DNA from 3 places in the Photobacterium toruni genome. Region 2 is predicted to be linked to each of the others. Evidence: predicted binding sites of a transcription regulator. Region 2 holds the regulator's gene; each other region holds the start of a gene.
What was found. Region 2 encodes CRP, which controls carbon source genes, mostly activating them, when cyclic AMP is high. Its sites were predicted from a motif close to TGTGANNNNNNTCACA; they were not measured.
Positions count from the first base shown of each region.

Region 1: the regulator CRP is predicted to act here: its motif matches at 2,386-2,401, upstream of recB (exodeoxyribonuclease V subunit beta).
Region 3: the regulator CRP is predicted to act here: its motif matches at 3,874-3,889, upstream of nagE (N-acetylglucosamine-specific PTS transporter subunit IIBC).

Region 1 is NZ_AP024854.1:576,208-584,198, forward strand. Features, by position in the region: gene recC (exodeoxyribonuclease V subunit gamma) at 1-2,260, shown strand, start outside; gene recB (exodeoxyribonuclease V subunit beta) at 2,545-6,156, shown strand; gene recD (exodeoxyribonuclease V subunit alpha) at 6,149-7,991, shown strand, end outside.
Region 2 is NZ_AP024854.1:225,902-233,892, forward strand. Features, by position in the region: gene OC457_RS01070 (aspartate aminotransferase family protein) at 1-1,078, shown strand, start outside; gene astA (arginine N-succinyltransferase) at 1,170-2,186, shown strand; gene astD (succinylglutamate-semialdehyde dehydrogenase) at 2,199-3,659, shown strand; gene OC457_RS01085 (DUF1338 domain-containing protein) at 3,700-4,494, shown strand; gene OC457_RS01090 (hypothetical protein) at 4,578-4,772, opposite strand; gene crp (cAMP-activated global transcriptional regulator CRP) at 4,956-5,588, opposite strand; gene OC457_RS01100 (OsmC family protein) at 5,970-6,374, shown strand; gene OC457_RS01105 (phosphoribulokinase) at 6,479-7,348, opposite strand; gene OC457_RS01110 (YheU family protein) at 7,500-7,712, opposite strand; gene OC457_RS01115 (hydrolase) at 7,805-7,991, opposite strand, start outside.
Region 3 is NZ_AP024854.1:2,062,889-2,070,879, reverse strand. Features, by position in the region: gene OC457_RS09790 (cation:proton antiporter family protein) at 1-1,120, opposite strand, end outside; gene nagC (DNA-binding transcriptional regulator NagC) at 1,270-2,484, opposite strand; gene nagB (glucosamine-6-phosphate deaminase) at 2,951-3,751, opposite strand; gene nagE (N-acetylglucosamine-specific PTS transporter subunit IIBC) at 4,008-5,477, shown strand; gene OC457_RS09770 (beta-N-acetylhexosaminidase) at 5,654-7,991, shown strand, end outside.

The DNA.
Region 1 (7,991 bases), 350 kb from region 2:
ATTGCTGGCGATGTTTGAAACTGATCCCAAGCTAAAGCCGCGTGATGTGATTGTGATGGTGGCTGATATCAATGCTTACAGTGCCGCGATCCAATCAGTATTTGGTAATGCGCCGGGTAATCGTTACATTCCGTTCTCTATTTCTGATCGTACTGCTGAGCAAGAAAATCCGATTCTATTGGCATTTTTACGTTTACTGACTTTACCTGAAAGCCGCTGCCATGCTTCTGAATTATTAGAGTTATTAGAAGTACCAGCAGTGATGGAAAAGTTTGGTTTTGACAGTATTAGTTTTGAAAAAATCAAACAATGGATTGAAGAAGTTGGTATTCGCTGGGGGCTTGATCAACATACGGCAAGCCAGTTTGATTTACCTGAACAACTGCAAAACACATGGTTATTTGGTATTCAACGAATGCTGCTGGGCTATGCAATGCCACATGATACCGGCTTGTTTGCAGGGATCTCTGCTTATGAGCAAGTACAAGGGTTAGATGCGGAATTAGCGGGACAGTTAGCCGGATTTATTGATAGTTTAATTGAATATCGTCATGCCTTGGCACAATCACAAACGGTTAATCAATGGGCTGAGTTATTGCATCAGCTATTGGACGATTTTTTTGTGGTAGAGCTGGAAGGTGAGTTAATTTTAAAATCGATTCGGGATAACTTACAGCGTTTACATCAGCAACTACAAGATGCGGGTTATCAAGGGCAGATTACACCCGCAGTATTAACCCAATACTTAAAAGATAAACTCTCTGGTGAGCGTGTTAGTCAACGATTCTTAGCTGGACAAGTTAACTTCTGTACTTTGATGCCAATGCGCTCTATTCCTTTTAATGTGGTGTGTTTATTAGGAATGAACGATGGCGCTTATCCACGTAATATTGCTCCTGAAGGGTTCGATCTTATGAATGGTCGCACTAAAGCGGGTGATCGTTCTCGTCGTGATGATGACCGTTATCTGTTTTTAGAAGCATTGTTATCTGCCCAACAAACATTATATATCAGCTATGTTGGTCGTTCGATTCAAGACAATGCTCCAAAAGTACCCTCCGTATTGGTTAGTGAGCTGGTGGAGTATTGCCAACAAGGTTATTGCTGTGTAGGTGATCAATCATTAGCTGTGGATATTTCTGCTGAAAATATCAAACAGCAGTTAATTCAACATCATCCATTAGTGCCGTTTAGTCCGAGTGCGTTTATTGGAAAACAAGCCAGTTTTGCTATTGAATGGTTACCTGCAGCTAACCGTGATGGGCAGGCAAGTGCGCCATTTCAGCTTAATGCGTTAATGGCTGAGCCGATGGCTGATGATCACGTGTTAGGCTTAGAGTTGGCTGAATTACAGCGTTTTTGGCGTTTACCTGTACGTTACTTTTTTAACCGTCGTCTTAAAGTCTATTTTGAATCATCTATGGGCTTATTAGAAGATGATGAACCGTTTGTGCTCAATGGCTTAGAAAGCTATGTGATTAGAGATCAGTTATTAGAATTATTATTAGACGCCAAACTCAACAATACGGATCCCGATGTAATTTATAACCAGTTTGCAGCAGAGCAGCGAGCAGCAGGCAATTTACCTGTCGCTGCATTTGGTGCTCTTGATTTGGCAGCAAGCCGTCAAGCGGTGACTAATTTAACGGCGGTGATTGAGCCATTAATTCATGCCTCATTGGCTGATCAAGAAGTGACGATCACGGTGCAGGTAGCAGACCATCAAGTGGTTTTACAAGGCTGGCTAAAGAAACGTTATCAGTCTGGATTATTACGTTATCGTACTGGCAAAATTCGCCCACAAGATCTTTTAACTGCTTGGTTTGACCATCTATGTTTGGCTGTGTCAGTGCCTGAAAATCTACAGGTTACTCATGTGATCGGCACGGATAAGCACCTTGAATTACAGCGTATTGAACCTCAGCAAGCCCTGGCGTATTTGCAGCAACTAATTGAACTGTATTACCAAGGATTAAATCAACCCTTAGCGTATTTCCCTCAAACAGCAATGGCGGCAATACAGGCGCATATTGGTCGTGATGGCAGTTGGAAAGATGATACAGATACTGAGCAAAAAGCACTGACGAAAATGGCTGAATGTTTTAATGATAGCTATTTATTTGCAGGTGAAGGCAGTGATGATTATATCAAACGAGTGTGGTCACAATGGAATAATGATGTAGCACAAGAAGCTAATCAATTAGCGATGTTAGTGCTGCAAGCTGCGGTGGTGAATAGCAAAGAAATTAAACCAGAATAAGCAGAAATGAAGTAGTGTGGCCGCCAGCAAATCATTGTTAGTTGTAGGGTGTTCGCTGTGCGGCCACAGGTCCAGAGGTGACCAAGTTTCTGGCGCTGATACTAACTAACCGCTGCAGTACAAACCGTGAGTAAGTTCTCACATTATAGGAATACAATAGAATATTAGACGCCAATATTTGCTTATAAGTGTTGGGTCACATAATAACGAGCCTGATAGTTGACATTAATAAGCTTCAGGTTAGTGCTGTTGTTATAGATAGTAACCATGGGATGAGTAACATAATGACGACTGAAGTACTAACAAACATACTGCAACCAATGACGTTTCCATTACACGGCACGCGTTTGATCGAAGCATCTGCGGGAACGGGTAAAACATTTACTATTGTTAGCTTATATCTTCGTTTGTTGTTAGGGCACGGTAATAAAGATTGCTCCCATAATAAGTCATTAGAGGTAGATCAAATTCTTGTGGTGACTTTCACAGAAGCAGCAACGGCTGAGTTAAGAGATCGTATTCGGAAAGGAATTAAAGATGCTTATGTTTCTTTTTCGAGAGGACAAAGTGTTGGTCCATTTAAAGATACTATTGATGCGTTATTAAGTGATACCCAAGATCATAAACTAGCAGCTCGAATCCTTAAAGATGCGGAAAGAAGAATGGATGAAGCGGCTATTTATACTATTCATGGTTTTTGTCAGCGAATGTTGACGCAAAATGCATTTGAATCCGGTAGTCGGTTTAATAATGAATTTGTAACCGATGAAAGCCAATTGAAAAAGTTAGTGGTTGCGGATTATTGGCGGAGTAATTTTTACCGTTTACCAACAGCGTTAGCGCATGAAGTTCGTGAAATTTGGTCATCACCCACTGCATTATTAAAAGAAATTGGTAATAGTTTAACGGGGGCGCCATTACGATTATCCGTAGCGGCCATGACGGAATCGTTAGAACAATTACATCAACAAAATATTGTACGTATTGATGAAGTAAAAGCGTTATGGCGTGAGCATCAAGCAGATCTTGAACCCCTAATTGCTAATTCTGGGGTGAATAAACGCAGTTACACTAAAAAAAGTTTACCCAATTGGTTAGAGCAAGTCAGTGCATGGGCCGCTCAACCAACGGTGGGTTATGAACTGCCTGATAATTTAATACGCTTTCATCAGCAAACATTAATTGAAAAAACCGCCAAAGGTGATGCGCCTGAGCATGAGGTTTTTAATGTTATTGCTGAACTGTTAGATAATCCGGCTAATTTGCGTGAACCATTATTAGCTCATGCGATTGAGCATTGTCGCCAATTGTTGGCTGATGCTAAAACGCGTAAAGGGTGGTTATCGTTTGATGACTTACTAACGCAGTTAGGGGCTGCGATCGATAATGATGTTGATGAATTGCTAGCTGGAAAAATACGCGCCCAATATCCGGTAGCGATGATCGATGAATTCCAAGATACCGATCCACTTCAATACGGTATTTTTAGTGATGTTTATCGCCATCATCCTGAATGTGGATTGTTTATGATTGGTGATCCTAAACAAGCTATTTATGCATTTCGTGGTGCTGATATTTTTACTTATATTCAAGCTCGTCGCCAAGTCACTGATCACTATACTCTAGCAACAAACTGGCGTTCAACGGCGGCGATGATTGCGGCAGTTAATGCGGTATTTCAACAACCACAAAGTCCGTTTATTTACGATCAAGATATTGAATTTTTAGCAGTGGATCATAGCCCTAAAGCCACTCAACGAAGCTGGTGGTTAAACGGTGAATCTCAGCATGCATTGACGTTTTGGTTACAAGGTAGCCTTGATGGTAAACCGATAACCAAGGGTAATTATCAGGCAACAATGGCGGCAGCCACGGCAGCACAAATTCAACATATTCTGACTCTATCACAGCAGCAGCAAGCTTATTTCTTAGATAACGATCAACAACATAGTATTGAAGCGGGAAATATCGCAGTGTTAGTACGTACTGGTACTGAAGGGCGATTAGTGCGCGAAGCGTTATCTAAACAAGGTATCGCTAGTGTCTATTTATCTAACCGTGATAGTGTTTTTTCAACACCGGAAGCGGCGGATATTCAACGGTTATTACAAGCGGTATTAACCCCAGAAGATGATCGTATATTACGTGCCGCGTTGGCGTCAGGGTTGTTTGCTCGTACCGCTCTTGAACTTGATCAACTCAATAATGATGAGAATGAGTGGGAAATTGCGGTTAATAGCTTTAAGCAATATCGCCAGCAGTGGCAAAAGCGCGGCGTGATGCCAATGTTACGCAGCGTGATGGCTAAAAATAAAATTGCAGAACGATTGTTAGCTGAAGATGGCGGTGAGCGTCGATTAACAGATTTACTGCATATCGGCGAATTATTACAACAAGAGAGCCAAACGTTAGACAGTGATTATGCACTATTACGCTGGTTAGCTGAGCATGTTGCAGAGCCAAACGGTAATGCAGACGATCAAGTAATGCGGTTAGAGTCTGAACGTAACCTAGTTCAGATTGTTACTATTCATAAATCGAAAGGTTTGGAATATGACATAGTCTTTATGCCGTTTGTATGTAGCTACCGTGAAGTAGATAGTAAAAGTGAAGTTAAATATCACGATGAGGTTGATAACATCACAGTGCTTGATATTGGTAAACAAGTAGCAGCAATCGAAAAAGCGGATCAAGAGCGATTAGCCGAAGATTTGCGGTTAATTTATGTGGCATTAACCCGTGCTGTTTATGGCTGTTATGTTGGTATGGCTCCGATTCGTAATGGACGCAGTGTTAAAGAGCCAACGGGATTACATCGTTCAGCGATGGGACATTTAGTGCAAAATGGTGAGGCTGGTAGTGTGGCGGCATTGGAACTCGCATTAGCCAAGCTTTGTGAGGCACAAGGCGCAATTACAGTGACCGAGCCGCCACAACTTACTGACACACAATGGCAACCTCAAGATGAAGTGAGTGAAGCTTTAGTTAAGCGCCCTTTCACTGGCGCATTAGAGCGTAATTGGTGGATGACCAGTTATTCTAATCTTGTTAAACAAGGGCATCAGAGTGCTCATGACAGTAGTTTAGATTTGCCTGGGTTTGATATTGATTCGGTACAAAATGTAACAGCAGACGTTGATGACAACGAGTTAGAATTAGAACCACAATACTCGATTTATACTTTTCCTCGTGGCGCTCGTCCCGGTACATTTTTACATACTGTGTTTGAAGAAATTGATTTTACTGCTGCGGTTGATTGCCCTGAAACAGTTGCAAAATTAACTGAATTGTTGGCATTAGAAAATTATGAATTAGCGTGGTTGCCGGTATTACAGCAGCTAATTCAGAATGTATTAACTTGCGCCCTTGATGGTGATGCGTTGCGATTAGCCGATAAGGGAGCGTCACAACGATTAACGGAAATGGAATTTTTATTGCCGATTGAAATTTTACAAGCGGTGGCATTAAACAAGGTGATTGCTAAGCATGATCCGTTGTCAGCTAAAGCCGGTGAGCTAGGCTTTGCAACCGTCAGTGGTATGCTAAAAGGTTTTATCGATTTAGTGTTTGAACACCAAGGTAAGTATTACGTTTTAGACTGGAAATCAAATTATCTCGGTGATGATCCGCAAGTATATCGTGGTGAGCAACTGCAAACGGCGATGCGTGAACATCGCTATGATTTGCAGTATCAAATCTATGCGTTAGCACTACAACGTTTTTTGCGTAGTCGCATACCTAACTATAGCTATGAAACCCATTTTGGTGGCGTATATTATTTATTTTTGCGAGGCATTCAGGCGGGGAGTGATAGTGGTATTTTTTACGCGCGTCCAAGTGAACAATTACTTGATGAATTGGATTTACTCATGAAAGGAGCGCTACCCCATGCTTAAGCGTTTACAAACCCTGACTAAACAAGGTGGCTTACGTCAGCTTGATTACCAATTTGCTAAATTTGTGGCGCTGCATAGTCCTCAATCGCAACAAGATCTAGCGGCACTGATGGCTGCACTTGTTAGTTATGAATTAGGTAAAGGCCATGTGTGCGTTCAGCTTGAACTCGTGCGTGCACAACATTTATTTGGTTTACCAACTCGACTATCAGTAGCGTTAATTGACGGTTTACCTGAGCCGAGTCAATGGGCGCAATTATTATCACAGTTTGACGTGGTGACGAATGTGCAATCACAAGGGTTACAAGCAAGCCCATTAGTGTTTGATCATGGTCGATTATACCTCAATCGTTATTGGCAATTTGAACAAACGGTTGCAAAACGGATTGTGGATATGGCAACCAATCAGGGGCAAGTCATCCATGATACTCAGTGGCAGGGTGAACAACTGGGTTTGATGCATCAAGCGTTGAATGCCTTATTTCAGCCAAGTTATGGTTATTTATATCATGCGCTACAAGGCGTAACAGACCGTCAACATCGCCAACAAATAACCTGTGATTTTTTGAATATAGTAAAACCACAGCAACTTGATTGGGCTGCGATTGATAATGTATTACAACATGCGCAGCAAATAACAGATTTACAACCATTAGACAGTCTAGTGCCAACGACGAGTTGTTTAAATTGGCAAAAAGTGGCAGCAGCAATGGCGTTAACTCGCCAGTTTGCGGTGATCTCAGGTGGTCCCGGTACGGGTAAAACGACCACGGTGGCTAAATTGTTAGCTGCATTAGTGATGCAAGCTAATGGCGAACATAAACCGAATATTATGCTGGTGGCACCCACGGGTAAAGCCGCAGCTCGATTAACAGAATCGATTGGTTCAGCCATTAAATCATTAGCTGTACCGCAGGCGATTAAAGATTTAATTCCAACACAATCTAGTACATTACATCGTTTATTAGGCTCGATTCCCAATAAAGTAGAGTTTCGGCATAGTAAAGATAATCCACTTCACCTTGATGTGTTAGTGGTTGATGAAGCATCAATGGTTGATTTACCAATGATGGCGCGATTATTAGAAGCGATGCCACAAGGCGCTAAATTAATTTTATTGGGTGATCGAGATCAATTAGCGTCAGTTGAAGCTGGTGCTGTGCTGGGTGATATTTGTTCTTTTGCAAATCAAGGCTACAGTGCACAACAAGGACAGTTATTAAGTCAGTTAACAGGGTTTGATCTGCACTCTAATAATATTGGTTTAAGTGTGGTGACCGATTGTTTATGTATGCTGCAAAAAAGTTATCGCTTCCATGCTTTATCTGGTATTGGTCAGTTAGCTCAAGCGATAAACCAAGGCAAACCAGCACTGGTAAATAAAGTATGGCAACAAGGGTTTAAAGATATTCACCATTATCCATTAGGTAGCGAAACCTATGTCTCGATGATTAACCAAGTGGTGACGTTTTATCTTGATTATATCGATGCGATAAAAGCGAATAAAACACCTGCCGAGGTATTAAAAGCATTTTCAAATGTACGATTGTTATGTGCATTACGAGAAGGGGATTTTGGTGTTGTAGGTTTAAATCAACGGATTGAAAAAGAGTTAACGCATCGTGGTCGTATTTCACCAAATGATGAGACATGGTATGTCGGTCGTCCAATTATGATCACCCGTAATGATCACGCATTAGGGTTATTTAACGGTGATATTGGCATGACGATGTTAGAGCCAGAAATAGATCCTGATAGTGGACGACGTCGATTACGGGTTTATTTTGAAATGCCTGATGGTACGATTCGCGGTATTTTACCTAGTCGTATTCCTG
Region 2 (7,991 bases):
AATTGCCGTTAGTTGTTTAGGCCATTGCCATCCAATAATGGTGACAGCATTAACAGCACAAGCGCAAAAGCTATGGCATTTAAGTAATGTGATGACTAATGAGCCTGCATTGCGTTTGGCTGAGAAACTAACCCAACTCACCTTTGCTGATAAAGTCTTCTTCGCCAACTCGGGTGCAGAAGCAAATGAAGCGGCATTAAAATTAGCGCGTCGTTATGCGGTTGATAATTTCAGCGCTGATAAAGACCAAATTATTGCCTTTCATCATGGTTTTCATGGGCGAACCTTTTTTACCGTTACTGTCGGTGGCCAAAGCAGTTATTCCGATGGTTTCGGTCCTAAACCGCAAGCTGTTACCCATCTTCCTTATAATGATTTAGCGGCGATCGCTGAATTAATATCAGATAAAACCTGTGCCGTGATGATGGAACCTTTACAAGGTGAGGGTGGGGTAATTAGTCCAACGATTGAGTTTGTGCAAGGAGTGCGTGAACTGTGCGATAAGCATCAAGCATTATTGATTTTTGATGAAGTTCAAACGGGTAATGGACGTACAGGAGACTTGTTTGCTTACCAAGGCCTTGGGGTTATACCTGATATTCTAACCACTGCAAAATCATTAGGTGGCGGTTTCCCTGTTGCTGCCATGCTTACAACCACAGCGCTTGCTGCTCACCTTAAAGTTGGTACGCATGGTTCAACTTATGGCGGTAATCCCCTTGCGTGTGCTGTTGCTGAGGCGGTGATTGATACCATTAGTCAGCCAGCAGTATTAGCGGGTGTTAAACAGCGTGAACAATGGTTTAGAGAGGGATTAACGCAAATTAACCATCGCTATCCTATTTTTAGTGATATTCGAGGTAAAGGATTATTACTTGGCGCGGTACTTGTTCCTAAATGGCAGGGGCGGGCTCGAGATATTTTGGTTGCAGCAGGTAAACAAGGAGTAATGGTGTTAGTCGCTGGTGTTGATGTGGTGCGTTTTGCTCCTTCATTAGTGATTGATAAAGTTGATATTGACGAAGGAATGCAACGTCTAGAGGCCGCAATAGCAACCTTATATCACGCAGAGCTTTAATGATTATCGGTTGCTATTGATGCTCAAAAGTAACCGCTGATTTATGCCAAGGCAATGGTGGTCGCCATTGCCTATATCAGGAGGAAATGTCATGCTCATTATTCGTCCTATCACTAATGCTGATTATCCAGCACTGATGCAGTGTGCTGAAGCATCAGGTCATGGTTTTACCTCACTTCCTATCAATGAAGATTTACTTCGTACTCGAATTCAACATTCTCAAGTGAGTTTTAATACTCATGTAACCTCGGCTGGGCAAGAAAGTTATTTGCTGGTGGCTGTTGATAGTGACAGCGGCCAAGTTGTCGGTACTACAGCTATTGAAGCCACTGTTGGGCTTGATGTGCCTTTTTATAATTACCATTTAAGTACCGTAACTCATGCTTCACGGCAGTTAGGGGTACATAACATAGTGAAAGTATTGACGTTGGGCAATCAATATACCGGTGATACTGAGCTATGTAGTTTATTTCTATTGCCTGAGTGGCGCCAAGGTGTCAATGGACGGTTACTGTCGAAGTCGCGTTTTTTATTGATGGCGGATCATCGGCAGCGATTTGCAGACGTTGCTTTTGCTGAGATGCGAGGTGTCTCTGATGAGCAGGGGAATTCTCCTTTTTGGCAATGGCTTAAAGAGCACTTTTTTTCAATTGATTTTACTTATGCAGATTATTTAACGGGGATTGGTCATAAAGGTTTTATTGCTGATTTAATGCCGAAATTACCGATTTATGTCAACTTACTCAGTAAAGAAGCACAGGCCGTGATTGGACAAGTGCATACAAATACTCGCCCAGCATTACAGCTATTAGAACAAGAAGGATTTTGTTGTCGCGGTTATGTTGATATTTTTGATGCAGGTCCAAGCGTGGAGTGTGATGTTCGTAATATTGAAACTGTACGTCATTCGCAGCGGTATCGTGTTGAGATTGGTGAACATACCAACAAGCAATGTTATTTAGTCTCTAATTGCCAGTTAGCAGGATTTCGCGCAGTTGCTGCACCGTTAGCGGTAAATGCTCAAGGGCAAGTGTTAATGACCACCGATGTTGCTGCTGCACTGAATGTTGATGTTGGTGATGAAGTGCGGTTAGTGGCGCAATCATAACAGGAGAATCAAATGAGCTTATGGATTAATAATCAATGGCTAGTTGGCGATGGTGAGCAGTTTCAATCACTTAATCCTTATGATGGTACTGTGGTTTGGCAAGGTAATGCCGCGACGAATTGGCAAGTTAATGCTGTGGTTGCTGCTGCAGAGGATGCGTTTTTAATGTGGCGTAATACAACCTTTAGTGAACGTCTCGTAGTGATAGAACGGTTTGCTCAATTAGTGCATCAACACCAATCTCAGCTTGCTCAAATTATTACCGCAGAAACCGGAAAACCCTTATGGGAAAGCACCACTGAAGTCGCAGCAATGATGGGTAAAGTTGCCTTATCAATTACCGCATATCATGAGCGTACGGGGACTCGCCAGCGCCAGCAAGGTGCAACGACTATGGTTGTTCGTCATCGTCCGCTAGGGGTTATGGCGGTGTTTGGACCGTATAATTTTCCTGCCCATTTACCTAATGGACATATTATTCCAGCCTTACTAGCCGGTAATACCGTGGTTTTCAAACCTTCTGAATTAACGCCTAACACAGCACAATTAATGTGTGAGCTGTGGCAACAAGCGGGTATTGCTGATGGCGTTATAAATCTTGTTCAAGGAGGAAAAGAAACGGGTGCGGCGTTAGCGATGGCTGCAGGTGTTGATGGAGTATTGTTTACTGGTAGTGCACAAACCGGACATCTATTACATCAGCAGTTTGCAGGGCAGCCTCAAAAAATGTTGGCATTAGAAATGGGAGGCAATAACCCATTAGTTATTGGTGAAAATTATGGTGATATTGAGGCCGCGGTATATACCATTATTCAATCGGCTTTCTTAAGTGCGGGACAACGATGTACATGTGCCCGCCGATTATATATTGCAAATGGACAAGCAGGGGACGCTCTGTTAGCTCGCTTAGTTGCTGTTACCTCACAATTACTGGTTGGTGATCCTTCTGCAACGCCAGCCCCCTTTATGGGACCTTTAATTTCTTCTGTGGCAGCGGATAAAATGATTGAACATCAACAACAATTATTGCTGGCTGGTGGTGTGGCTTTATTAACGGCGACCCGTGGGCAAGGTGCCATTGTTACGCCTGCGATTATTAATGTGAGTGCGATCAGTGAACTTGCAGATGAAGAATATTTTGGACCATTATTGCAGGTCAGTCGTTATGCTGATTTTACTCAAGCGGTGGTCAGTGCAAATCAAACCCGTTATGGCTTGGCTGCAGGGTTAATATCAACTGATACACCACAATGGCACTATTTTGTTGAGCATATTCGTGCTGGAATTGTAAATCGCAACCGACCATTAACAGGCGCGAGTGGCGATGCCCCTTTTGGTGGTCCTGGTGCATCAGGTAATCTTCGTCCAAGTGCTTATTATGCTGCAGACTATTGTGCTTATCCGATGGCATCGATTGAGGGGGAGCAATTACAGTTGCCGGCTCAATTAGCGCCAGGAGTGAGCTTGAGCTAAGGTTTAATGACTGATAATGCTTTTAATAAGCAGGTTGATTATGGAATCTATTACACAAATTTTTGATGGCTTATGGCATGATTATAGTCGACGTTTATGCCCTTCTGCAGTTCAAATACAGCAGTTGTTAACTGAAGATACCGCGTTGCTCAATGACCATATTGCGTTGCGTAGTTTTGGGTTGCCTAAGTGTGGGTTAGCAGTGCTTGCCGCACCATTTATTGCTTTGGGCTATCAACCGCAAGCAAAATATCATTTCAGTGCTAAGAAGCTGTATGCCGAGTCATTTATTCATGCTAATCCTTTACTGCCAAAAGTGTTTATTAGTGAATTACAATTAGCAGGGTGTTCGGCTGAATTACAGCGTGCGATACGAGGATTGCTAGATCAGGTGGATGATGATTATTTTTGCCAGCCTGATTTTGTTTATGGTGGGCGTCCATGGCAAATTGACTTTGCAACTTATCAATTTTTAGCTGCTGAAAGTGAATATGCGGCATGGGTGGCAGCCCATGGTTTTGGGGCCAATCATTTCACGGTGAGTATTAATCAATTAGAACAGTTCTCTAATCTTGAAGAGGTTAATCATTTATTACGTCATAACCAGTTTGTGATTAATCAATCAGGCGGCGAGATAAAAGGTAATGCAGAAGTAATGTTAGAGCAATCAGCTACGATGGCAGATGTCGTTGGTGTCAGTTTTCGAGATGGTATTCATAAGATTCCGGGTGGTTTTTATGAATTTGCTAAACGTTATCCGCAACCTAATGGTGAGTTATATTTAGGCTTTGTTACAGCTTCAGCAAATAAGATATTTGAAAGTACGGACAGTTAAAAGATGAACCTTAACTTCATAGGATCAAGTCTCGAAGAATAGAAAACAGCACTGCATTATATGAGTGCTGTTTAGAATTTAAATTAATTATCGAGCGGTGAACCCCAAACACCTGATTCATCTGCAGGGCAACGACGTAATCCGGTTTGTTGTTCAAGGTAACAACGGCTATCACTAAATCCGGTCATTTCAATGGTTGTTGGTTGGCCGGTCAGTACGCCAGGTACGGTGGTGTAACTATTAGCAGAAAAGCGTTCAATATCCATATTGATCATCATTGATTTAAAAGTCCATTTGTAAGTGAAATGTAGCATGAATGGATGTTATTACAAATTAAAATTTAACAGTGAGACTACCGCTATTAATGATTATATTATGAGGATATTAAAGGGGAAATTTAGCATAAAAAAAACCGCAGATATAAGCTGCGGTTTCATTGGTAATTAACGTACCGCTAAAAATTAGCGTGTACCGTAAACTACAATCGTTTTGCCATGAGCAGAAATAAGATTTTGCTCTTCCAGCATTTTTAAGATTCGACCCACAGTTTCGCGAGAACAACCTACGATCTGGCCAATTTCTTGACGAGTGATCTTAATTTGCATGCCATCAGGATGTGTCATTGCATCGGGTTGTTTTGCCAGATTCAATAACGTTTGTGCAATACGGCCTGTTACATCAAGGAATGCAAGATCACCTACCTTTTGACTTGTCACTTGTAAGCGGCATGCCATTTGAGCAGATAAACGCATTAGAATATCTGGATTCACTTGAATTAACTGACGGAATTTCTTAAATGAAATTTCTGCAACTTCACAAGGGCTTTTTGCACGAACCCAAGCTGTACGTTCTTGGTCTTCTTCGAACAAGCCGAGTTCACCAATAAAGTCACCCTGGTTTAGGTAAGAAAGGATCATCTCCTTACCTTCTTCATCCTTGATTAATACAGCAACAGAACCCTTCACGATATAGTACAAAGTCTCAGCTTTTTCACCTGCGTGAATTAACGTGCTCTTTGATGGATATTTGTGAATGTGACAATGGGAAAGAAACCACTCTAAAGTTGGATCTGTTTGCGGTTTACCTGGAACCATATTACTAACTTCCTCTGCATATGTTGCCCAACAATATGTTCTGTAGAGATAACTAAACAAAACGAAGTGTTGGCAGGGTTATTCACTCAGCGGCTAAGCTGTGAGTTAACTTGAACTGGCTTAGAGTGTATCCTTTTTCTCACGCTTTTTCTTGATATTGATCGAGCAGATAGGCTCATTTATGAGAGATAAGTGTGCACATGATCACATCGTTGTGAGTTAGTTGCCTGCAGTATCGTTTTAAAGTGGTTTTATTCTCTAATTTTACAAATATAAATATGCAACGTAATTAGCATTAAGCACAATAAACACGATTGCACTGATGGAATTATCAACAAAAATAAGATAAATTTTTGAAGAATATAGCTAAAGGATATAAAAATGCAGTCACGTGTAAAGTGGTTAGAAAATATGACTTTTGTGGGTCAATCAGCATCGGGTCATAGCGTTGTTTTAGATGGTAATGGTGGCGAAAAAGCCCCGAGCCCAATGGAATTAGTATTAATGGCCGCTGGAGGGTGTAGCTCCGTAGATGTCGTTAGTGGATTACAAGATTTACATCAACAGATCACTGCTTGTGAGGTGAGTGTTACTGCTGAACGTCGTGAGCAAGCCCCACGAATTTTTACACATGCAAATTTACACTTTGTTGTTACGGGCCATGACCTAAGTGATGAATTAGTGAGTAAGGTGGTGGCTGATTCTCTCGAAAAATACTGCTCAGTGTGTTTAATGCTCGGTCAGGGGGTTGATATGAGCCATAGCTATGAGATTGTTGTGGCGTAATGTTCATATAAGAATGGCGGTTGCTGAGATCAGTAACCGTTCATTAATGTCACTAACGGTTACGTCTGATTGTTAATCTTTAGGTCTTATATTTGACGTACCACTTAAGCTATTTTGCCGTTTGCAATTAATTGTTCAAGTAACGGTCGCATAATGAGTTCCATCGCAAAACTCATTTTTCCGCCAGGCACAACGAGGGTATTGTGGCGTGACATAAATGAACCTTGAATCATGGCGAGTAAATAGGGAAAGTCGACATTCTTTAAACCACGAAAGCGGATCACCACAAAGCTTTCATCTAGACTGGGAATACCCTTCGCGCTGACGGGATTGGAAGTATCAACGGTTGGGACGCGTTGAAAGTTAATGTGGGTGCGAGAAAATTGTGGTGTGATGTAATTAAGATAGTCATCCATTGAACGTACTATCGATTCCATTACCGCTTCTCTTGAATGGCCGCGATCACGAGTGTCTCGAATGATCTTTTGAATCCACTCGAGGTTAACAATAGGTACCATCCCTATTAGTAAATCAACGTGTTGCGCTACATTGATCTCACCATCAACCACACCGCCATGTAAGCCTTCATAAAATAACACATCAGTATTTTCAGCTAACTGTTGCCACGGTGTAAAAGTACCGGGCATTTGATTATAAGGCACAGCTTCATCAAAAGTATGTAAATAACGGCGAAATTTACCACTACCATCTTGAGCGTATTGTTTGAAAAAGTGGGATAATTGCTCAAAATCATTGGCTTCTGCGCCGAAATAGCTGATATGACGACCTTGCTCTTTGGCCTTACGAATTTCACAATCCATTTCTGGACGAGTGAAGCGATGAAAACTATCACCTTCTAACCATGCTGCGTTGATGTCCATCATGTTAAACATCTTGCGAAAAGCCTCTGATGTCGTTGTCGTTCCTGCGCCAGATGAACCAGTGACAGCAATGATGGGGTGTTTTACCGACATAACTCACCTGTTGTTGTAATTATTACGTGATAAATAACAAAAAATAGACAGTAATAAATGTTACTACAGGTTTGCTAAAATGTCGGTATTAAGTGATAAAAGTGTAGGTGAGAACAAGTTTCGGTAAATGTTAATACTATGATGGGTTGGATTACATTTGATGGCGCAGTTTAATATCAACCGATTCATGTAATTCAGAAAAAACAATAACTGCATCGCCTGATTGTAGTTGGCGTCGAACATAAGCGACCTTATCACTAAGGCTTATTTCTACTTCGCCATAGTCGGTACCTTCACGTAAAATAAATTGTTCAATCAGGTTGGTTAGTGTTTCTGGTGCGATGTCTTGCCAAGGAATAATCATTACAACTTCTTAAATGACTAATGAAATAATAACCGCAGTATATTATTAAAATTGACGAGATTCTTAAAATTAACAAGAAAGAAAGTTAGCTATTATTTCAGTTGTTGTGATTGATGCAACCTGAGTTGGCGTTGAAACCATTCTGGCACTGTATGCTCTAACCAAAACTGCGGTTTGAGTAAGCTACCACTGATAAAACCAACATGACCACCAGTCGTTGATAAATGATAATCAATATTGATTGGTAAGGGCTGTGAAGGAATGACATCATTATTCATA
Region 3 (7,991 bases), 1.2 Mb from region 2:
ATCGCTCAGGATCAAATTCTTTTAAGCGTTTAGCTGCTTCTGTATACAGTTTGTGGCTTATGCTATTAAGGGGAGCGGCTAATAAAAACGATAATGATACTGCGATTGCCATCGCGACTAAAAATGTGCCCGGTAATAGCCCCATTTTATAAGCCACCCCACCGACAATGAGTCCAAATTCACTATAATTGAATAAGGTTAGGGTTGCTAACATTGAGGTGCGAACTCGGTAGCGGCATAAGTGGAATACGGCGTAATAAAGGATACCTTTGATAGGCAGTAGTAGCATTAATACCAGTGCCATCAACATGCCGTTTAAGGTTGGAGATTCTGCAAGACCAATATTTAAAAAGAAACAGACGAGCAGTAACTCTTTAAAATTAAACAGGGATTTTGCCATTTCTGAAGCTTTAGGGTGCCCTGCCATTAACATGCCTAATATTAATGCGCCTAAATCAGGCTTCATGCCGACAATGTCAAATAAGCCAGCTCCTGCAACAAGTGCTAGCATAACAGCATAAAGAACTAATATTTCTCCGTGGCCTGCTTTGTCGAGAATTCTATATAATAATGGGCGTAATAAGGGCAGAGCAAATAAACCAATAGCAGTAATATCCGGTACCTTCCCACTAGAAATAGTAAGAAATAACACGGCGAAAATATCCTGCATAACCAGAATACCAATCGCGACCGTGCCATATTTGGTATTTAATTCCCCTTTTTCTTGAAGTAATTTTACGGCAAAAACGGTACTAGAAAATGATAATGCAAATCCAATGAGTACTAATTGACTGAGTGCCATTTCGGCAAACATGGTTAGCCCTAATTGCTTTAGTATGAGTAGAAAAAGGGTGAAAATAGTGGTTGATAATAGGTTGTGTATGGTAGCACCACCCCATATTTCCTTGTTAAGTAAGGTTTTTATGTCAAGTTTTAGCCCGATGGTAAATAATAATAACGTTACGCCAAGATCGGCTAAGGTCGTTAAGGCTGGGGTCGATTGAAAGCCAAAACTATTGAGCATAAAGCCAGCGACTAAAAAGCCAACTAGCGGGGGTAATTTACAACGAAGGGCAATGAAACCGGCCAGAAAAGCCGCGCTAATATACAGTAGCTCCATATCTTAGACTACATCCTTGTAAGATAGAGTGGGGGAATATAATTGATAACAATAATAGCATTAGGGGGATTAATCATTTGAGATTAATCCCCCTTTTTTATGATGGTGGTATTATTAGTGTTAAAGACTAATTTAAATCAGACGGGTGATTAATCTTCAAGTAATCGTTGTAATAATACGCCATTAAGCATAGCTCGTTTGATCATCGAAAATGCGCCAATCGTGGGTTGGTTATAGAGTTCTGATGCGACAATCGGTAAGTCACTATTAAATGCGGATAAGGATTGGTTTTCAACACAACGACGTATTGCGGGTAACACAATTGCCTGCGCTTGAGTAATATTACCCGCGAGAATGATTTTTTGTGGATTGAATAAATTGATTGTCATCGCTAATGCTTTGCCGAGGTGATGACCTACTTTGAGTAAAATTTGAGTAGCCAGTTCATCGCCATTATTGGCTGCATCACAAATTGCAGGCATGGTTAGTTCATCAAGAGCTTGTAAGCTGCTTGGATAACCTTGATTAAGTAGTTGTTGCACATGCTCAATGACGGCAGGATCTGATGCGATAGTTTCTAAGCAACCAAAATTACCACACTGACATTTATCACCTAATGGGTCGATTTGAATATGACCAATTTCACCAACATTTCGGTTTTGTCCGAGAAAGACTTGGCCATTAACAATAATACCTGCACCAGTACCGTTATGCATGCTGACTAAAATAGAATCGTTACAATCACGGCTAGCGCCAAAGAAGTGTTCAGCTAACGCTAAGCCCCTGATATCATTACCAACAAAAGTAATAATGTTAAAGGTTTCTTGAATGATATTGGCAAGTTCAAAGTTATGAACGTTGATATTTGGCATGTAAGTTACAGTGCCATTTTCTGGATTAATAAGTCCTGGCAAAATAATACCAAATGCGACCAGCTCTTTCATTACGTTCTGGTTATTATCAATAAACTCTTGAATACACTTGATAAGACCTTCTGCGAGAACATCTTGGTCAGAATATAAAAAGGGGTAGGCCGCACCAGTAATATGCTTACCACTGAGGTCATAAAGGGTTATTTCAATATTATTACGACCAATACGTATTGCGATTGAGTGGAAATCAACCGACTCAGTGGTCAGTGATATCGCTCTTCTTCCTCCCGTTGAAGCCTGCTGAGCAACTTCTTTTATTAAGCCGCGTTCTAGCAGTTGGCGCGTGATTTTAGTGACACTTGCAGGAGCGAGGTGACTAATATCAGCAACCTGAATGCGAGAGATAGGGCCTTGCAAGTCGATAAGTCGGTATACAGCAGCACTATTTAGCTGCTTGACCAGATCAACGTTACCAATTTGTCCGCCTGTCATAGTTTAATTCTGCTCGTAATTAGTGTTAATAATTATCGCCTTAAAATGATAATAATTTTTTGTTTTCATTATCTTTTTTATCAAAGCGCTACCTAATGTGTACGACACTGGTCTAATTGAATTTGATGAATATTGGTGTCGAATTATTTTATGTATTGCGGTTATCAATACACTATTTATCACCGTAATATACTTTCTTATAAATAAAAATAAAGTAATCGTTGTTGGTGCTTGCTGGGGCTGTGGTGTTGGTCACGTAAAATACGTAATAAGAGCTATTAAGAAGGAAAGTATCGCTAAGTATCAAATTATAAACTATGACTGTATTGTCAATAGTGATGATTATGCTTTATATGTCATCTTTTAAAGATGAAAATTAAACGCCGTCAATAAGGCGGCGTTTATTCAATGTCTTGAAACGGTTACCAATAAAGCTGGCTTTTCGTAAAAAGACAGAGGTTATTATTTAGATGTGAGTGATGTTTTCTGCTTCTAACTCTTGGAAATACTTAACAGTTTTTACTTTAAGCTCTTGAGTTGATGGTTCATCACAAATGATCATTGATTTAGGGTGAAGCTGCAATGCAGATACTGTCCATAGGTGGTTAACACAACCTTCAACAGCAGCTTGTAATGCTTGTGCCTTGTTGTGACCTGTGATCAGAATCATAACTTCTTCAGAATCTAACAGTGTACCCACACCAATAGTTAATGAGTACTTAGGTACTTGGTTAATATCACCATCAAAGAAACGAGAATTCGCAATGCGTGTTTCGTGCGTTAATGTCTTGATACGTGTACGAGAAGCCAATGATGATGCTGGTTCGTTGAATGCAATATGACCATCATTACCCACGCCACCCATGAATAAGTTAATGCGACCGTAGGTTTTAATTTTGTCTTCGTAACGTTGACACTCAGCTTCGTGATCGGTGGTATTACCATCAAGCAAGTTGATATTTTGTTCTTGCATATCAACATGGTTAAAGAAGTTGTTGTACATGAAGTTACGGTATGACTCAGGGTGATCAGACGCCATACCAACATATTCATCCATGTTGAAAGTCACGACGTTCTTAAAGCTTACTTCGCCAGCTTGGTATAGTTCAATCAAACGCTGGTATGTCGCAAGTGGTGTACCACCTGTAGGTAGACCTAGCACAAATGGACGCTCAGCTGTTGGTTGAAACTTATTAATGCGGTCAGCAATGTAGCGAGCAGACCATAAACCAACATCTTTAGCGTTATTAAGCGGGATTAGTCTCACGTTGACACCTCGTTGAAGATAGTTAAAACAGGAAAAATCTTAGCGGCATATCGCCTTTGTTTCGAATGATAAAATAAGTTTTATGATCGAGCTAGCAAAATCACTCAGTTCTATCTTCGGTCGGTGATTGAGATCACAAATGATGATGTTTTAATTTGCGGAGCGAAATAAAATTCATAAACTGCAAAGGACAAAAAAGAGATGGTACAAAAAACTATCACTATTACATCTAAGAAAACCATAGGGGGAACTAAGGGTGAATATTCTTGGATATTTTCAAAAAGTAGGTAAAGCACTAATGGTGCCAGTTGCAGTACTTCCTGCAGCAGCAATTTTAATGGGTATTGGTTACTGGATTGATCCAACGGGTTGGGGTGCAAACTCTGCGTTGGCGGCATTCTTAATCAAGGCTGGCTCAGCAATTATCGACAACATGTCAGTGTTGTTCGCTATTGGTGTTGCTTACGGTATGTCTAAAGATAAAGATGGTGCGGCTGCACTTTCTGGTTTCGTAGGCTTTCTCGTTGTAACAACATTACTTGCACCTGGCGCAGTAGCACAAATTCAAGGTATTGATGCAAACGCAGTTCCTGCAGCATTTGCAAAAATCAATAACCAATTTGTTGGTATCCTAGTTGGTATCGTATCAGCAGAAATTTACAACCGTTTCTCTCACGTAGAATTGCATAAAGCATTAGCATTCTTCAGTGGTAAGCGTTTGATCCCAATTTTAACTTCTGTTGCTGGTATCGTTATCGCAGGCGTACTGATGTATGTTTGGCCATCAATTTACAACGGTCTAGTACACTTTGGTGAAAGTATCCAAGGTTTAGGCGCTGCCGGCGCTGGTATCTATGCATTCTTTAACCGTTTATTGATTCCTGTTGGTCTTCACCATGCACTGAACTCAGTATTCTGGTTTGATGTTGCAGGTATTAACGATATTCCTAACTTCTTGAGCGGTAAAGGTACTCCAGGTGTTACTGGTATGTACCAGGCTGGTTTCTTCCCAATCATGATGTTTGGTCTACCAGGTGCAGCACTTGCTATGTACCAAACGGCTAAAGCGAAGAACAAAGAGCGTGTAGCTTCACTATTTATCGCTGCTGGTTTTGCATCATTCTTTACAGGTGTTACAGAGCCGCTAGAATTTGCATTCATGTTCCTTGCTCCGCCTCTATATGTTATCCACGCAGCACTGACGGGTATCTCTGTATACATCGCAGCATCAATGCACTGGATTGCAGGTTTCGGTTTCTCAGCAGGTTTAGTTGACTTATTCTTGTCAACCCGTAACCCACTCGCTGTTCAATGGTACATGTTGTTGCTTCAAGGTGTTGTATTCTTCGGTCTATACTACTTTATCTTCCGTACCGTTATTCTTAAGTTCAACCTTAAGACGCCTGGTCGTGAAGATGACGAAGAAGAAACTTCATCTGTTCGTGGCTCAGCTGAAACTGGTGAGCTAGCGAAGCAATACTTAAAAGCACTTGGTGGTCACGGTAACCTAGAAAATATTGATGCTTGTATTACTCGTCTACGTCTTACTCTAAAAGACAGTAGCCTTGCTAATGAAAAGACATTAAAAGCGTTAGGTGCGATGGGTGTAGTTAAATTAGGTTCAAATAACTTACAAGTTATCCTTGGCCCTCTAGCTGAAATCGTTGCTGGCGAGATGAAAAAAATCCCAGCTTCAGAAGACCTATCAGCAGTAAAGCTTCCATAATTACCTAAATTCTTAAGTAATTAAGTAACACACGAAATACCGCAACACTTTTTAATTAGACCGGTCCTGATATTTTAATTGTAAGATATCAAGGCCGGCATTTTGAGTACCCAACTTTTGGGCTCTATATAGATTTTCCCTTCATTTAAAGGGATATCGGGAGAAAGGAATATTTCATGACTATTAAACTTACAGCGTTAGCATCTTTCATTGCACTTGCAGTAACTGGTTGTGCAACACAAGGAAATGATGATGAAAAGGTTGTTAAAAATTTAGCTAACAACCTTGATGTTACTTATGAAATTGTTACTCAACATGGTGCAGAAGAGGGCCTACAGTGTAAGACGCTAGGCGCAGAATGGGCATCTTGTGATCTAATTAATTTGACGCTAGAAAATAATGGTCCAGCGGTTACTGGTACTGATTGGAAAATTTATTTCAGCAGCATTCGCCAAATTCTTGAAGTTCAAAATGAACAATTTAAAGTTACACACGTAACGGGTGATCTTCATACGCTAGAGCCAACAGATAAGTTTGATGGTTTTGCAGAAGGTGAAAAGGTTGTTATTCCTTACATCGGTGAATATTGGACGCTTTTCGAAAACGATTATATGCCTCGTGCATACGTGACTTCTGGTGATGCCGCAGCGCAAACAATCAAAAGTACTGACTCAGTAAACCCTGCTGATTATCTTGTTCCTTTAAAAGGTGATCAATTCAAGCGTGTTAAAGCTGATAATAATATACTGGCGACCGCTGAAACACGTTTTGAAAAGAACCAAGATATTAACGTGTTAGCGACAGAAGAAGTGGCAGCAACAATTGTTCCTACGCCATTAAGTACGAAGTTAACAGGTAATACTGTTTCACTAGCAAACGGTATTAAAATCAGCAATTTTACGCTACCTGCCGATATGATGGCAGCAGTGAATGAGCGTCTTGATGTATTAGGTGTTAATACTCAAGGTCAATACCCTGTCAAGGTGAGTCTACTACCTGGTTCATTTGCTAAAGATCAACAAATTGCTGGCGCTTACAAGTTAGATGTAACCCCAACAGGTGCAACGGTTATTGGTTTTGATGACCAAGGTGCATTCTATGGTATGCAGTCACTTATCTCGCTAATGAGCACTGGTGCTAAAAACAGCATTCCTACGTTAGAAGTAACTGATGCACCGCGTTTTGATTACCGTGGTGTGATGGTTGATGTGGGTCGTAACTTCCACTCAAAAGAAGTTATTTTACGTACGCTAGACCAAATGGCAGCGTACAAGATGAACAAATTCCACTTCCATTTATCTGATGATGAAGGTTGGCGTGTAGAGATCCCTGGTTTACCAGAGCTAACAGACATTGGTGGCAAGCGTTGTCATGATTTGTCTGAGACTTCATGTCTACTGCCTCAACTAGGCTCAGGTCCAACATCTGATAACGATGGTTCTGGTTACTACAGCAAGCAAGATTACTTAGATATTCTAAAATATGCGAAAGCACGTGGTATCGAAGTTATTCCTGAAATCGATATGCCAGCTCACGCACGTGCAGCAGTGGTAGCGATGGAAGCGCGTTATAAGCGTCTAGCTGCTGAAGGCAAAATGGATGAAGCGAACGAATATCGCTTAATGGATCCACAAGATACATCAAATGTTACTACTGTTCAGTTTTACGATAAGCGTAGTTTCATTAACCCATGTATGGATTCTTCTGCAAAGTTTGTAGATAAAGTAATTACTGAAATTCAAGCGATGCACAAAGAAGCGGGTATGCCGCTAAATACTTGGCACTTCGGTGGCGATGAAGCGAAAAATATCAAGCTAAATGCGGGTTTCCAAGATATTAACGCTGCTGATAAAACAGCTTGGACAGGTTCTATTGACCAATCTAAGCAAGATAAGCCTTACCAGAAATCACCAATGTGTCAAAAATTGATCGCTGATGGTGTTGTTGCTGATTACGATCATCTACCAAGTCACTTTGCAGAGCGTGTTAGTGAGATTGTTAACGGTAAAGGTATTGAGAACTTCCAAGCATGGCAAGATGGCTTGAAGTACTCTAAAGATTCAAAAGCATTTAATACTGATAACGTGCGTGTCAACTTCTGGGACGTTCTATACTGGGGCGGTGGTGCATCAGCTTACGAGTGGGCTGATAAAGGCTACGATGTAGTCGTTTCTAACCCTGATTATGTTTACATGGATATGCCATACGAAGTAGACCCATCTGAGCGTGGCTACTACTGGGCAACACGTGCAACAGATACCCGTAAGATGTTTGGTTTTGCACCAGAGAACTTACCACAAAATGCTGAGACATCACTTGACCGTGACGGTAATGGCTTTACAAGTAAAGGTACGGTGAAATCGAAAGGTTTCCATGGTCTATCTGCTCAGCTTTGGAGTGAGACAGTAGGCAATGATAAGCAGTATGAATACATGGTATTCCCTCGTGTGTTAGCTGCTGCAGAGCGTGCATGGCACAAAGGTGAGTGGGAAAATGAATACCAAGTAGGTGTTG